Regions from separate parts of the Streptomyces sp. NPDC001156 genome, predicted to be linked through region 2. Evidence: riboswitches for the same ligand, from Rfam matches in the RefSeq annotation. Region 2 holds a riboswitch; the other holds the start of a gene.
The links. Region 2 has a riboswitch for glycine ahead of gcvT (glycine cleavage system aminomethyltransferase GcvT). Riboswitches for the same ligand answer to the same signal wherever they lie in the genome.
Positions count from the first base shown of each region.

Region 1: linked by a shared signal. The riboswitch ahead of gcvP (aminomethyl-transferring glycine dehydrogenase) and the one ahead of gcvT (glycine cleavage system aminomethyltransferase GcvT) in region 2 are both predicted to bind glycine.

Region 1 is NZ_JBSFJX010000012.1:9,087-16,947, forward strand. It holds gene ACWDA7_RS08965 (MerR family transcriptional regulator) at 1-67, shown strand, start outside; gene ACWDA7_RS08970 (DNA polymerase IV) at 123-1,529, shown strand; gene ACWDA7_RS08975 (PRC-barrel domain-containing protein) at 1,640-2,011, opposite strand; glycine riboswitch at 2,126-2,221, shown strand; gene gcvP (aminomethyl-transferring glycine dehydrogenase) at 2,399-5,284, shown strand; gene ACWDA7_RS08985 (DUF5999 family protein) at 5,380-5,586, opposite strand; gene ACWDA7_RS08990 (hypothetical protein) at 5,980-6,570, opposite strand; gene ACWDA7_RS08995 (glutamate--cysteine ligase) at 7,110-7,861, shown strand, end outside.
Region 2 is NZ_JBSFJX010000035.1:36,827-44,687, forward strand. It holds gene ACWDA7_RS19015 (L-serine ammonia-lyase) at 1-1,192, opposite strand, end outside; gene glyA (serine hydroxymethyltransferase) at 1,276-2,538, opposite strand; gene gcvH (glycine cleavage system protein GcvH) at 2,555-2,932, opposite strand; gene gcvT (glycine cleavage system aminomethyltransferase GcvT) at 3,041-4,159, opposite strand; glycine riboswitch at 4,231-4,342, opposite strand; glycine riboswitch at 4,343-4,456, opposite strand; gene ACWDA7_RS19035 (AAA family ATPase) at 4,623-5,297, shown strand; gene ACWDA7_RS19040 (enhanced serine sensitivity protein SseB) at 5,365-6,156, shown strand; gene ACWDA7_RS19045 (enhanced serine sensitivity protein SseB C-terminal domain-containing protein) at 6,473-7,225, shown strand; gene ACWDA7_RS19050 (ABC transporter permease) at 7,545-7,861, shown strand, end outside.

The sequences.
Region 1 (7,861 bases), on a different contig from region 2:
GGGGGAGACCCTTGTCGGCCACAACCCCGCCGACGAGCTGGCAAGGCGGCGCAACCGGGCCGTCTGAGCCGCGCCGGCTCATCGCTGCCGTGATGTCAGTGGCGTAGGGCAGCATCGGACATGTGAGAGCCGTGCCCACGATCCTGCATCTCGACATGGATGCCTTCTACGCCTCGGCGGAGCAGGCATCCAAGCCGAGCCTGCGCGGCAAGGCCGTCATCGTGGGCGGGCTCGGGCCGCGCGGAGTGGTGGCCACGGCCTCGTACGAGGCCCGGGCCTTCGGGGTGCACTCGGCGATGCCCATGGCCCAGGCACGCCGGCTCGCGCCGAACGCCGCGTATCTGATCCCGCGCTTCACGTTCTACCGGGAGATCAGCGAGCAGGTGATGGGGCTGCTGAGAGCCTTGTCGCCGCTGGTGGAGCCGTTGAGCCTGGACGAGGCGTTCGTGGACCTGGAGGCCGGAGGCACGGCCTGGGACGAGGAATCCGCGCGGCTCGCCGGAACGAAGCTGCGCACCGACATCCGGGCCGTCACCGGGCTCACGGGTTCCGTCGGGCTCGCCGCCTCCAAGATGCTCGCCAAGATCGCTTCCGAGCAGGCCAAGCCGGACGGCCTCCTGCTCATACGGCCGGGTACCGAGCGCGCGCTGCTCGGACCGATGTCGGTGCGCACGCTGCCGGGCGTCGGGCCCGCCACCGGGGACCATCTGCGGCGGGCCGGGATCACCACGGTCGACGAGATCGCCGAGGCGGGGGAGGACGAGCTCGTGCGACTGCTGGGCAAGGCCCATGGGCAGGCGCTGTACGCCATGGCGCTCGCGCGGGACGAGCGGCCGGTGGTGGCCGAGCGGGAGGCCAAGTCGGTGTCGGTCGAGGACACCTACGACGTGGACATCCACGACCGGATCCGCGTCGCCCTGGAAGTGCAGCGGCTCGCCGACCGGTGTGTGCACAGGCTGCGGGGCGCCGGTCTGTCGGGCCGCACGATCGTGCTGAAGGTGCGCCGGTACGACTTCTCCACCCTGACCCGTTCCGAGACCCTGCGCGGGCCCACCGACGATCCATCGGTGGTGCGGGAGGCCGCCGCGAGGCTGCTGGAGGCCGTGGACACGACCGGCGGCGTACGGCTGCTCGGCGTCGGCGTCACCGGACTGGCCGACTACACGCAGGAGGACCTGTTCGCCCAGGCTCACCTGGCGGCGGCCGAGGCGGGCGGGGACGATCGCGCGCAGCCGGAGGAAGCGGTACCGGAACCCGCCGAGCAGGAGCCGGCGGCGCCCTCGGAGCACGTCTGGCGAGCGGGCCAGGACGTGCGCCACCCCGAGTACGGGCACGGGTGGGTGCAGGGCAGCGGTCTCGGCCGGGTGACCGTACGGTTCGAGACGCCGGACTCAGACCCGGGGCGGGTCCGTACGTTCCGGAGCGACGACCCGGGCCTCGAGCCGGCGGATCCTCTGCCTCTGGTAGCCCGAAGCCCGGAAGTCGCGGATCGTGATCCTGGGACGGCGCCGTCCGGGGCGGAAGCGTGACGGGGCCCCTTCAGGCCCGGGCCGTCATGGCCGCCCGCCGGGGCGAGTGAGGTCCCCGAGGGGCATCACCGTCCAGGATGGTCGGCGCGCCTTGGTCCGGACGGGCGGTCTCAGGTCTCCTCGGTCCCCGCGAGATGTCCGAAGTCGCGGTCGTGCGCGGGGGGCGGTGAGGCCACGTCCAGACCGTAGTGGTGGTACAGCTGCAGCTCCTGCTCAGGGGAGAGATGGCGCCCGACGCCGAAGTCGGGGGCGTCCTTGATCAGGGAGCGTTCGAAAGGCACGTAGAGGGCACCTTCGACCAGCTCGCTGGGCTCCAGGGGGACGAACGCGTCCCTGCCGAACAGGCCCGTCCGTATGGCCGCCCACTCCGGTACTCCGGTCGCGTCGTCGAGATAGATCTCGTCGATCGTGCCGATCTTGTTCCCATTGCGGTCGAACGCCTTGCGGCCGATCAGATTCCGCGGATCGATATCGGTCTTCACGGTCCCTCCAACTGGTCGCAACGCATCCGTAAGCACTACAAAAGAGCACAATGAGCCAGGCGGCCACTCGAAGGTTGTCTTGTTGTTCCCGCTGGTAGTCTGGCAAGCGGCTGCTGACCCCGTGCGGGAGAGTCCTCCGGAGTGAACCGGAGGCGCCGAAGGAGCAAACCCTCCCCGGAATCTCTCAGGCACACGTACCGCACGGACGAGGTCACTCTGGAAAGCAGGGCGGGTGTCGACGGCTTCCGCTCTCACCGACGGTGAAAACCGGAGCGCCCTCGGGCGGACCGGTGAAGCTCTCAGGTTTGAGATGACAGAGGGGGAGGCCGTCGGGGTACCCGCGCCGGGGTACCCCTCGAAGGTCGCGTCAGACCAGGAGGCCTCTGCATGACCGCCCACCGCATTCCGCTCTCCGAGCTCGAACGGGGGACGCCCTTCGAGCAGCGCCACATCGGGCCCGACCAGGAGGCGCGGGCCAAGATGCTCGCCCAGGTCGGCTATGGCTCCCTCGACGAGCTCACCGCCACCGCGGTCCCGGATGTGATCAAGAACGCCGACGCACTGGACCTTCCGGGCGCCCGCACCGAGGCGGAGGTGCTGGCCGAGCTGCGCTCCCTCGCCGACCGCAACCAGGTCCTCGACTCCATGATCGGTCTGGGCTACTACGGGACCTTCACTCCGCCGGTGATCCTGCGGAACGTGATGGAGAACCCTGCCTGGTACACCGCGTACACGCCGTACCAGCCCGAGATCTCCCAGGGCAGGCTCGAGGCCCTGCTCAACTTCCAGACCATGGTCGCCGACCTCACCGGGCTGCCGACCTCCGGTGCCTCGCTGCTCGACGAGGGGACGGCCGCCGCCGAGGCGATGGCGCTGTCCCGGCGCATGGGCAAGAACAAGAAGGGCCTTTTCCTGGTCGACGCGGACGCGCTGCCGCAGACCATCGCGGTGATCCAGACCCGCGCGGAGCCCACGGGCGTGGAGGTCGTCGTCGCCGACCTCAGCGACGGCATCCCGGCCGAGGTGGCCGAGCGGGAGATCAACGGCGTGCTGATTCAGTACCCGGGAGCCTCCGGCGCCGTCCGCGACATCAAGCCGGTCATCGAGCAGGCGCACGAGCTGGGCGCGGTCGTCACCGTCGCCGCCGACCTGCTCGCGCTCACGCTGCTGACCTCGCCCGGTGAGCTGGGCGCCGACATCGCCGTCGGGACCACACAGCGCTTCGGCGTGCCGATGGGCTTCGGTGGCCCGCACGCCGGCTACATGGCCGTGCACGAGAAGTTCGCCCGCAGCCTGCCGGGCCGGCTCGTGGGCGTCTCCGTGGACGTGGACGGACACAAGGCCTACCGGCTCGCCCTGCAGACGCGCGAGCAGCACATCCGCCGCGAGAAGGCGACGAGCAACATCTGCACCGCCCAGGTGCTGCTCGCCGTGATGGCCGGGATGTATGCCGTCTACCACGGCCCCGAGGGTCTGCGGACGATCGCGCGCCGTACCCACCGCTACGCCGAGATACTCGCCGCGGGTCTCACGGCGGGCGGTGTCGAGGTCGTCCACGGCGCCTACTTCGACACGCTGACCGTGCGCGTCCCGGGCCGTGCCGACGCGGTGGTCGCGGACGCGCGCGAGCGCGGGGTCAACCTGCGCCTTGTGGACGCCGACCATGTGTCCGTCTCCTGCGACGAGACGACCGGCCGGGCCCAGCTCGGTGCGGTGTGGACCGCCTTCGGCGTCGAGGGCGACATCGAGGCGCTGGACGCCGGCGCCGGGGACGCACTCCCGCAGGGCCTGGTCCGCAGTGACGACTACCTCACGCACCCGGTCTTCCACCAGCACCGCTCCGAGACCGCGATGCTGCGCTACCTGCGTCGGCTGGCGGACCGGGACTACGCGCTCGACCGCGGCATGATCCCGCTGGGCTCCTGCACCATGAAGCTCAACGCGACCACCGAGATGGAGCCGGTCACCTGGCCTGAGTTCGGGCAGCTGCACCCCTTCGCGCCCGCCGAGCAGGCGCAGGGCTACCTGACGCTGATCCGCGAGCTGGAGGAGCGGCTTGCCGAGGTCACCGGCTACGACAAGGTCTCCCTCCAGCCCAACGCCGGCTCCCAGGGCGAGCTGGCGGGTCTGCTCGCGGTCCGCGGCTACCACCGCGCCAACGGTGACGAGCAGCGCACCGTCTGCCTCATCCCCTCCTCGGCGCACGGCACCAACGCCGCCAGCGCGGTCATGGCCGGGATGAAGGTGGTCGTCGTCAAGACCGCCGAGGACGGCGAGATCGACATCGCGGACCTGCGGGCCAAGATCGAGCAGTACCGTGACGAGCTCTCGGTGCTGATGATCACGTACCCGTCCACGCACGGCGTGTTCGAGGAGCACGTCGCGGACATCTGCGCGGCGGTCCACGAGGCCGGCGGCCAGGTGTACGTCGACGGCGCCAACCTCAACGCGCTGGTCGGCCTCGCCAAGCCGGGTCACTTCGGCGGTGACGTCTCGCACCTCAACCTGCACAAGACGTTCTGCATCCCGCACGGCGGCGGCGGTCCCGGCGTGGGCCCCGTCGGCGTCCGCGCGCACCTGGCGCCGTACCTGCCGAACCACCCGCTGCAGCCCGCGGCGGGCCCCGAGACGGGTGTCGGCCCGATCTCCGCCGCCCCCTGGGGCTCCGCCGGCATCCTGCCCATCTCCTGGGCGTACGTCCGGCTCATGGGCGGCGAGGGCCTCAAGCAGGCCACGCAGGTGGCCGTGCTGTCCGCCAACTACATCGCCAAGCGCCTCGAGCCCCACTACCCGGTGCTGTACACCGGTCCGGGCGGCCTGGTCGCCCACGAGTGCATCATCGACCTGCGCCCGCTGACCAAGGCGACCGGAGTGAGCGTCGACGACGTCGCCAAGCGGCTGATCGACTACGGCTTCCACGCGCCGACGATGTCGTTCCCGGTGGCAGGCACGCTGATGATCGAGCCGACCGAGTCGGAGGACCTCGCCGAGATCGACCGGTTCTGCGACGCGATGATCGCCATCCGCGCCGAGATCGAGAAGGTCGGCTCGGGCGAGTGGCCGGCCGAGGACAACCCGCTGCGGAACGCCCCGCACACCGCCGCTGCGCTCGGCGGGCAGTGGGAGCACGCCTACGCGCGCGAGGAGGCCGTCTTCCCGGCCGGTGTCTCGGCCGCGGACAAGTACTGGCCGCCGGTACGCCGCATCGACCAGGCCTTCGGTGACCGCAACCTGGTCTGTTCCTGCCCGCCGCTGGACGCTTACGAGGAGTAATCACCCTCCGACATGCGTCGGGGCCGGTTCGGAGCGTTCGTCTCCGGGCCGGCCCCCTTGTATGCGGGGCAGCGGCTGCCCCTTGTGCGCCTGCCTCAGGCGGCGGTCATCACCTGGTCGGTGCCCATCGGGCGGTGCGGGGCGATGATCTGACCGTCGGGCAGAAGCTCACCGGTGTCCTCGAACAGCAGAACGCCGTTGCACAGCAGGCTCCATCCCTGCTCCGGGTGGTGCGCCACGAGACGGGCGGACTCCCGGTCGGCGGATTCGGCGGTCGGGCACGGTGGCTGGTGCTGGCACATGGTGGATGGGATCTTTCGCTCTGTCGTGATCTGTGGGTTGGCTGTCGTGTCTGTCCTGCGGCTCGTCGAGTCGTTCATGGCCGCTCCCCCGTTGTGAAGCATCGGTCTGGACCCAGTGTTGCCCTACGGACGTCAATCCGCAGGGATTTCGCAGCACCGCTCCTCACAGGTTCATGACGCGTCACCCGCGCGGACGGTTCAGTCCAACTCGAGGGTCACTTCAGGTGGTTCGTGGTGGTCGGAAGGGGCTAGTCAAGGGCGCCCGACCAGCGCGCTGTCCCTCGTACGAGCGTTGTGGAGCACCAATGAGCAACGGAGGTCCGGGCGTGTCGGCACCCGGACACACGACGTGCCCCGCGGCCTTCTGCGGCAGCGGGGCACGAACGGGCGGGGCTAGGCCGGCGTCGGCGAGCCGAGCAGCGGGCCCCGGGTGATCCGGAGGGTCAGCACCGGGAGGAGATCGGCGACCCGGTGCGCGCTATGGGCCGCGATGCCGGGCGGGGCCGGCGCGAGCGGCACCAACAGGTCGGTCGCGGCCGGGTGGCCCGTCGCGCCGTCGGCGGTGCAGTCGCCGTGCAGCCACAGGGTGAGCATGTAGAGCTCGGGCACGGACAGCAGCCGTGCCTGGTAGGGCTGGGTCATCGTCTCCGCCTGGCGCAGGGCCCGTTCGGTGGAGGCGACATAGGGACCCTCGAAGAAGTGGGAGAACGCCCAGCCGTCGGGGGTGAGCATCGTCTCGGCGGCGGCCACGGCGCGGTCGCCGGAGCGGATGAGGAATCGCCACCCGGCGAGCCGGGTGGCGGACGCGCCGGCCGGAGTGATCCGGTCCAGCACATGCACCGGCAGGGGCAGTTCGGGTGTGACGGGTCCCTGGGCGGTGCGCAGGGACGGGGTGACAGCCTCGCGGACCGCGGTGGGGGAACCGAGGGCCGTGAGGACGGAGCGGAGGGCGGGCGCGGGAGCCGGGGGGACGTGCAACTGCATGGTGGGTCGCCTCTCATTCGACAGGCATGGTGGCGCGAGGGCGTGGTGGGGCGGGCGGACGGCGCTGTCAGCTCTCGGGGTCCGAGGGGCGGGGGATGGTGCCCGGACGAATGGCGACCCTTTTGACGACAGGCTCAGGACCGCGAGTGCCAACTCTCTACCCCGTGCCGAAAGTTTATATGACGCGCGTTCATGCAGTGTTTCATCTAGTCGTCCCGCGTATGACGAACAAGGAGATATTCGGTCGGCGATAAGCGGGATTCGTCCCGGTGCTGCTCGGGCCCGACAGCCGTGACCTCGGAATACTCGCCCGTAGCGGTAGGCCGATTCTCGTCGGCGTTTTTCACGACGTGGTTGCGCCGTGAAACTGCTCAATGCGCCATGCCCCGTGAATGTGCCGGACGGCATCGGCCATCAGCCTACCGTGCGACCGCCCGAGTGCGGGACGTTATCGATCGCGTTGCCGGGGCATCATCCACCGAGACCCGGGACAGCAGCGGCCGGAACGTCGGCCTACCCATCACAGGAGGGACGCTTCGATGGGAGAGAAGGTCGTGGCGGGGCCGTTCGACCTGTCCGATCGCCAGCGCTACCGCGGCAAGCTCAGGCAGTGTCTGGAGGGACTGGCGCGACTGCTGGAGGAGAAGCGGTTCGACAGGCCGAAGAACCTGATGGGTCTGGAGATCGAACTGAATCTCGTCGGCTCCGACGGCATGCCGAAAATGCTGAATGCGCAAGTGCTGGAAAGGATTGCCAGCCGGGATTTCCAAACAGAACTCGCCATGTTCAATCTGGAAGTCAACATAGCTCCACACGTGTTGGGGGGACGTGTATTCGACCGGCTCGCCGAGGAGCTGCGCACCTCGCTCGCCTATGCCGACCGCAAAGCCGGCGAGGTCGACGCCGGAATCGTGATGATCGGCATTCTGCCCACCCTCGACCGTGACGACCTGGTCTCCTCCAATCTCTCGGCCGTCGACCGGTACAGGCTGCTCAACGACCAGATCGTCGCAGCGCGCGGCGAGGACTTCAGGTTGGACATCGACGGGGTGGAGCGGCTGGAGTGCACCTCGCGCTCGATCGCGCCGGAGGCCGCCTGCACATCCGTCCAGCTGCATCTCCAGGTCACCCCGGGGCGCTTCGCGGACGTGTGGAACGCCGCACAGGCCGTCGCGGCGGCGCAGGTCGCCGTCGGCGCCAACTCCCCGTTCCTGTTCGGGCGTGAGCTGTGGCGCGAGTCCCGGCCGCCGCTGTTCCTGCAGTCCACCGACACCCGGCCGCCCGAACTGCA
Region 2 (7,861 bases):
TGCCGTTGCGCTCGATGCACGGGATCTGGACCAGACCGCCGACCGGGTCGCAGGTCAGGCCGAGGTTGTGCTCCATGCCGATCTCGGCCGCGTTCTCCACCTGCTCGGGGGTGCCGCCCAGCACCTCCGCCAGCGCGCCCGCCGCCATCGAGCAGGCCGAGCCGACCTCGCCCTGGCAGCCGACCTCCGCGCCCGAGATCGAGGCGTTCTCCTTGAAGAGCATGCCGATGGCGCCGGCCGCGAGCAGGAAGCGCACGACCCCCTCCTCGTCGGCGCCCGGCACGAAGTTGATGTAGTAGTGCAGGACCGCCGGGATGATCCCCGCCGCGCCGTTCGTCGGGGCGGTCACGACCCTTCCGCCGGCCGCGTTCTCCTCGTTCACCGCCATCGCGTAGAGGGTGATCCACTCCATCGCGCGGGACACCGGGTCGCCCTCGGCGCGCAGCTGGCGCGCGGTGACGGCGGCGCGGCGGCGCACCCTGAGGCCGCCGGGCAGGATGCCCTCGCGGGACAAGCCACGCGACACGCACGCCTGCATGACCCGCCAGATGTCGAGCAGCCCCGACCGGATCTCCTCCTCCGTGCGCCAGGCCCGCTCGTTCTCCAGCATCAGCGAGGAGATGGACAGGCCCGTCTCCTTGGCCAGGCGCAGCAGCTCGTCGCCGGTGCGGAAGGGGTACTTCAGCACCGTGTCGTCCAGCTTGATGCGGTCCGCGCCCACCGCGTCCTCGTCGACGACGAAGCCGCCGCCCACCGAGTAGTACGTCTTCGCCAGCAGCTCGGCCCCCGAGGCGTCGTACGCCCACAGCGTCATGCCGTTCGCGTGGTACGGGAGCGTCTCGCGCCGGTGCAGGATCAGGTCGTCGAAGGAGAACGCGATCTCGTGCTCGCCGAGCAGCTGGATCCGGCCGGAGGTCTTGATGTCCTCCACCCGCTGGTCGGCGGTCTCCACGTCCACGGTGCGCGGCGAGGCGCCCTCCAGGCCGAGCAGCACCGCCTTCGGCGTGCCGTGGCCGTGGCCGGTGGCGCCGAGGGAGCCGTACAGCTCCGCGCGTATGGACGCGGCCGAGTCCAGGAGGTCCTCATTGCGCAGCCGGTGGGCGAACATGCGCGCCGCGCGCATCGGGCCGACCGTGTGGGAGCTCGACGGGCCGATGCCGATCGAGAACAGGTCGAAGACCGAGATGGCCACGGTGTCTCCTCAGTACGGGGGTGGTGCGGGGGCCGGCCGGGCACCGGGCACGTCCAGTGTGCGCGGTGCCCGACCGAAGTGACTTACTTGGTGAGACCCGGGTACAGCGGGTGCTTCTCGGCCAGGGCCTTCACCCGGGCCTTGAGCGCCTCGGCGTCGTAGGACGGCTTCAGCGTCTCGGCGATGACGTCAGCGACCTCGGCGAAGTCCTCGGCCGTGAAGCCGCGGGTCGCCAGGGCGGGCGTGCCGATGCGCAGACCCGAGGTGACCATCGGCGGGCGCGGGTCGTTCGGGACCGCGTTGCGGTTGACCGTGATGCCGACCTCGTGGAGGCGGTCCTCGGCCTGCTGCCCGTCCAGCTCGGAGTCGCGCAGATCGACCAGGACGAGATGCACGTCCGTGCCGCCGGACAGAACGGAGACACCGTGCTCCCGGACGTCGTCCCTGACCAGGCGCTCGGCGAGGATCCGCGCGCCGTCGAGGGTGCGCCGCTGCCGCTCCTGGAAGTCCTCGGAGGCCGCGACCTTGAAGGCGACCGCCTTGGCCGCGACCACATGCTCCAGCGGACCGCCCTGCTGACCCGGGAAGACCGCGGAGTTGATCTTCTTGGCGAGCTCGGCCGTCGACAGGATCACGCCACCGCGCGGACCGCCCAGCGTCTTGTGGGTCGTGGTGGTGACCACATGGGCGTGCGGCACCGGGTTCGGGTGCAGCCCCGCCGCCACCAGTCCGGCGAAGTGCGCCATGTCGACCATGAGGTATGCGCCGACCTCGTCCGCGATCCGCCGGAACGCGGCGAAGTCCAGTTGACGCGGGTAGGCGGACCAGCCCGCCACGATCAGCTTCGGCCGGGTCTCCTTGGCCAGCCGCTCCACCTCGTCCATGTCGACGAGACCGTCGGCACCGACGTGGTAGGGGACCACGGTGTAGAGCTTGCCGGAGAAGTTGATCTTCATTCCGTGGGTCAGGTGCCCGCCGTGCGCGAGGTTCAGACCCATGATCGTGTCGCCGGGCTGCAGCAGCGCGAACATCGCGGCCGCGTTGGCCTGCGCGCCCGAGTGCGGCTGCACATTGGCGTGCTCGGCGCCGAAGAGCTCCTTGACGCGGTCGATGGCGATCTGCTCGACCACGTCGACGTGCTCACAGCCGCCGTAGTAGCGGCGGCCCGGGTAGCCCTCGGCGTACTTGTTGGTGAGGACCGAGCCCTGCGCCTCCATGACCGCCACCGGGGCGAAGTTCTCGGAGGCGATCATCTCGAGGGTGGACTGCTGGCGGTGCAGTTCGGCGTCGACGGCGGCCGCGACGTCCGGGTCGAGCTCGTGCAGCGGGGTGTTCAGAACAGACATGTGTGCGGGTGACTCCTCAGCCGGCGATGTGGGTGTCGTACTCATCGGCGGAGAGCAGGTCGGCCGGCTCCTCCGTGACGCGCACCTTGAACAGCCAGCCGCCCTCGAAGGGGGCGGAGTTCACCAGCGACGGGTCGTTCACCACGTCCTCGTTGACCTCCGTCACCTCGCCGCTGACCGGCGAGTAGAGGTCGCTCACCGACTTGGTCGACTCCAGCTCACCGCAGGTGTCACCCGCGGTCACCGAGTCTCCGACCTCCGGGAGCTGGACGAACACGACATCGCCGAGCGCGTTGGCGGCATGCTCCGTGATGCCGATCGTCGAGACGCCGTCCTCGGCGGCCGACAGCCACTCGTGCTCCTTGCTGTAACGCAGCTGCTGGGGGTTGCTCATGGCCTGAATTCTCCTGTACGCGGGGAGTGGTGGTGAAAGGGGGACTGCTGGAGACGTGTGTGACCAGGGTCTACGGGTGGGGTGCCACGCCCGCCCCCGGCCCAGTCTCTACTTCTGGCGCTTGTAGAACGGCAGCGCCACGACCTCGTACGGTTCATGGCTGCCCCGGATGTCCACCCCGACCCCGGGCGTGCCCGGTGCGGAGTGCGCGGCGTCGACGTAGGCGATCGCGATCGGCTTGCCCAGCGTGGGGGAGGGCGCGCCGGAGGTGACCTCACCGATCACCTCGCCGCCGGAGACGACCGCGTACCCGGCGCGCGGGACGCGACGGCCCTCGGCGACCAGCCCGACGAGGACCCGCGGCGGGTTCTGCTCCGCGCGCTCCGCGGCCCCGAGCAGCGCGGCGCGCCCCACGAAGTCGCCCTCCTTCTCGAACTTCACCACGCGGCCGAGACCGGCGTCGAAGGGGGTCAGGGAGGTGGTCAGCTCGTGCCCGTACAGCGGCATGCCCGCCTCCAGGCGCAACGTGTCCCGGCAGGACAGCCCGCAGGGGATGAGGCCGACGGGCGCGCCCGCCTCGGTCAGCGCCTGCCACAGCTTCTCGGCGTGCTCGGGGGCGACGAACAGCTCGAAGCCGTCCTCGCCGGTGTAGCCGGTGCGCGCGATCAGCGCCGGGACGCCGGCGACCGTGCCGGGCAGACCCGCGTAGTACTTGAGGCCGTCGAGGTCGGCGTCGGTGAGGGACTTCAGGATGCCGGGCGACTCGGGGCCCTGGACGGCGAGCAGCGCGTAGGCGTCGCGGTCGTCGCGCACCTCGGCGTCGAAGCCGGCGGCGCGCTCCACGAGGGCGTCCAGCACCACCTGGGCGTTGGAGGCGTTGGCGACGACCATGTACTCCTGTTCACCGAGCCGGTACACGATCAGGTCGTCGAGGATGCCGCCGTCCTCCCGGCAGATCATGGTGTAGCGGGCCCGGCCGACGCCGACGGAGGAGATGTTGCCGACCAGGGCGTGGTCGAGGAGTCGGTTGGCCTGGGGCCCGGTCACGGTGATCTCGCCCATGTGCGAGAGGTCGAAGAGGCCCGCCTTCGTCCGGACGGCGATGTGCTCGTCGCGCTCGGATCCGTACCGCAGGGGCATGTCCCAGCCGGCGAAGTCGGTCATCGTCGCGCCGAGCTCACGATGCCGGGCATCAAGGGCGGTGCGGCGCAGGGGGCTGCTGCTCATCGGTTGTGCTCCCAAGGCGATGGGGGTCCCCCGGCGCGAGCGAAGCCGAGCGTGGGGGAGGGCGAGGTCGTTCCTCCCCATCTGTCATCGGAACCTGAGAGGTTCGCCATGACTCCCGCGGCGGGTCGTCACGGCTTGCACCTTGGGTGGAGCCGTCCGAAGCGGCTCGCTTTCCAGATGTGCCTCGCCCGCGCGGTATCGGGGCCTGAGAGATTCAAGGGAGGGACTTGCTCCTTCGGCGCCCGGACGGACGTACGGCGGACGTACGCGTACCCGGGACTCTCCCGCGCGGATTCAAGCGGCCGGTATGCAGTTGGCGCGCACATCATTGCACGCATCGCCGGATGGTGGCAGGGCCGCATCCGGAACCGGCCCGCGGCGGTACGCGAACGAAATCGCGAGACGCGCACATTACCTTCTCTTTACACTCGGTGGGGAGTGACTTCCTGACCAAGGGAGGGCGATGACAGTGGACAGGCCCACGGCGTATGCCACGACCTCGGGCATCGCGGTGCCCGGGCAGCCCGGCACCCCGGCGCGGGAGGCCCGCGGACCCCGGCGGAAGGCCGTGGTCCGGGATCTGCGCGCCTGCGCGGGGCGCAGCCCGCACGGGCTCACCTTCTCGGCGGGCGACCTCGTCGTCGTCACCGGTCTGCCCGGCAGCGGCAAGTCCACGCTGATGCGGCGCGCCGTACGGGGCGTGCGGGTCGACTCCCAGGACACCCGCGACCGCTGGGACACGCGCGTGGCCCGCTTCCTGCCGTACGGGGTCTACCGTCCCCTGGTCCGTCTCGCCCACTACGCGGGTCTGCGCCGCGCCCTGCGCGCGGGCACCGGGGTCGTCGTGCACGACTGCGGCACCCAGGCCTGGGTGCGCGGCTGGCTGGCCCGGGAGGCCCGGCGCCGGGGTGGCACACTCCATCTGCTCCTGCTCGACGTCCCCCCGGACACGGCCCTTGCGGGACAGTACGAGCGCGGCCGAGGTGTCTCGCGGTACGCGTTCGTCAAGCACCGCCGGGCCACCCGCCGCCTGCTGCGCGCCGTCGAGCAGGGCCGGCTGCCCGAGGGCTGCGGCTCGGTGGTGCTGCTCGACCGGGACGCGGCGGACGTCCTGCGCCGCATCGACTTCGCGGCCTGACCGCCCCCGCACCCCTGGCGCTAGCCTTTGGGGCCACAGCAGTGGTTCTGAGCAGGCGGTAGAACAGATGGACTTCCCAGCGGATCTTCCCGCGGACTTTCCCCCACAGGCGCACCCCCATCCGCACGGCGGATGGCCGGGCAACGAACTGGAGGAGGTGCTCTCCGCCTCGCTCGGCGTGCCCTCGGCCGGCGGCCGGATCATCGAGGTCCTCGGCCGCAGCTTCGTCTGGGTGCCGCTGCCCAACGACGGCGGACCGCACAGCGGCCCCCTCGACCTCCCCACCCTTCAGATCGAGGGCCAGGCCTACGTCCCGGTCTTCAGTTCGGAGGAGCAGTTCCGCCAAGTCGTCGGCAATCACATGTCGTACACGATCGCGCCCGCCGTCGAGTTCGCCCGCGGCCTGCCCCCGCAGGTCGGTATCGCGGTCAACCCGGACGGAGTGGTCGGTGTGCCGCTGCCGCCCGACGCGGTGGCCGAGCTGTGCCGCACCGGGCGCACCCCGCTCGACGGGCTGGTGAGCGGCGGCCGTGTCCGTCTCTTCGAACCCGACTGGCAGGACGAGCCGGTGGACTTCCTCGCCGCCGCCTCGGCCGAGTTCGCGCCGACCGGCGCGGTGCTCACCGCGCGGCGCTGCCTGGCCGCGATCGAGACCGCCGACCCCGTGATGTTCATAGGCGTTGAGCTCTCCTCCTGGGAGGCTGACGCACGCAGCCTCGTGCTGGACGCGCTCGGCCGGGCGCTCGGCAAGGTGCCGGTCAAGACGCCGGTGAACATGGTGTTCCTGGACGTGGCCCAGGATCCGGTGGGGGACTGGATGCGGGAGCGGGTGCGCCCCTTCTACCAGCACGGACTGTGAACCGTCCGCAGGCTTGGCGCGGGACGCCGGACCGAAGTGGGGTGGCGCGCATCAAGTTGCTGTCAGTATGGCGCCTTAACCTGGTTTCATGGCCGCAGCGGGAGTGGCCCGCGTCCGGCCGGGTCCGGCCCGCGGCGACGCCGCAGGAGGATCCGGTCTCCCCGGGGCAAGGGAGAATGACCCGGTCGGGGCGGTGCGGCTGGAATCCGCCCGCGCCGCAGCGGAGAGATCCGTCGGGGTCGGCAGGTTCGTGGTGAAGGGGCGGTAGAGGGTGAGCGCGTCGTCGGGCACGGCCGCGGCCGGGCAGGTCGAGCACATGCTGCGCCAGGTGACGCCCGGGCGTTACGACGCCTACGAGGCGCTCCTTCACGCGCTCGCGACCCCCTCCTCCGGGCAGGTCTGGATGCTGCTCTGGCACGGCCAGGCGGGCTCGCCCGACGCCCAGTACGGGAACATGGAGGTGGCCGGCCACGGCTACGCGCCCTGCGTCACCTCCGCCCAGGAACTCTCGGCCAGCGGCTGGAACCGCTCGTACGAGGTGGTCGACGGCCTCGACGTCGCCCGCACCCTCTACCCGGACCACTACGGCCTCTGGCTCAACCCCCACGCGCCGGGCGGCGGTGTCGGCATCCCCTGGCTCGATCTGCGCCGCATCGCCACCGGTCTCGAACGCCAGCCCGCGGGGCCGCTGAGGCTGTCCGAACCGGCCCTGGAGATCCCGCAGTTCTACGCCCTCCTCACGCAGAACGCCCACCGCACGGCCGCGGTCCGCTCGCTGCGCCGGGCCTGGGTGCAGCCCGCCCACGGCGCTCCGTACCTGGTGATCGGCCTGGATGTGTACGACACCTCACCGCTCGCCGTCGACTCGGTGCGCGCGATGATGCAGCAGTCCGTCGTGGCCGTGCCCGAGGGACTGTCCGTGTCGACCGTCGCGATGTCCGACGAGTACGACCCGGTCGTGATGTGGCTGCGCGCAGGCACCCGCCCGTTCTACGACCGCGAGGCCCACGCGGCCCAGGCCCCGGCCGTGGGCGGGTACGGCTATCCGCCGGCCCGCGGGGCCTACTGAGTTCGGCACCCCGGCGTCCGCCGCCGGATCTCCTCCAGGGGGACTTCTTCGCGCGTAGAACAGGGAGGACGATCACGCTTTGGTGTGCTGTGTGCCAAATGAGGCACGTCCGACGCCCGCTACCCGCTGTCCGGATAACGGAACCCCCCAGACCTCATCACGTTTACGCATCCATTCACCGCCAAGTCTGGCAAGTGATCGCCGATGCGTTGAAGACTCCCGCTTCAAGGGGTTCGCCCCTGTGTACGACGGACTGTTTCATGCCGCCACAGCGGCAAGCGCGGGCCGGTCACCGCCGGTTGAGAGGGGTCCCTGCCAGATGACGGCACCATTGCACGAGCCGACCGCGGAAGCGGCCCCAAGTGCTGCCGAGGAAGCGGCGGTCGCCAGAGCCGACGCGAAGGCCGTACAGGGGCGTTCCCTGGGCCGGATCGCCTGGGAGCGACTGAAGAGGGACAAGCTCGCCCTCACCGGCGGGGTAGTCGTGCTCGTCCTCATCCTGGTCGCCGTGCTCGCGCCGGTGATCACCAGCCTGGTCGGGCAGGATCCGGACGCCTACCACGAGAACCTGATCGACCCGCTGTTCGGTACTCCCACGGGCTCCCTGGGCGGCATCAGCGGCGACCACCTGCTGGG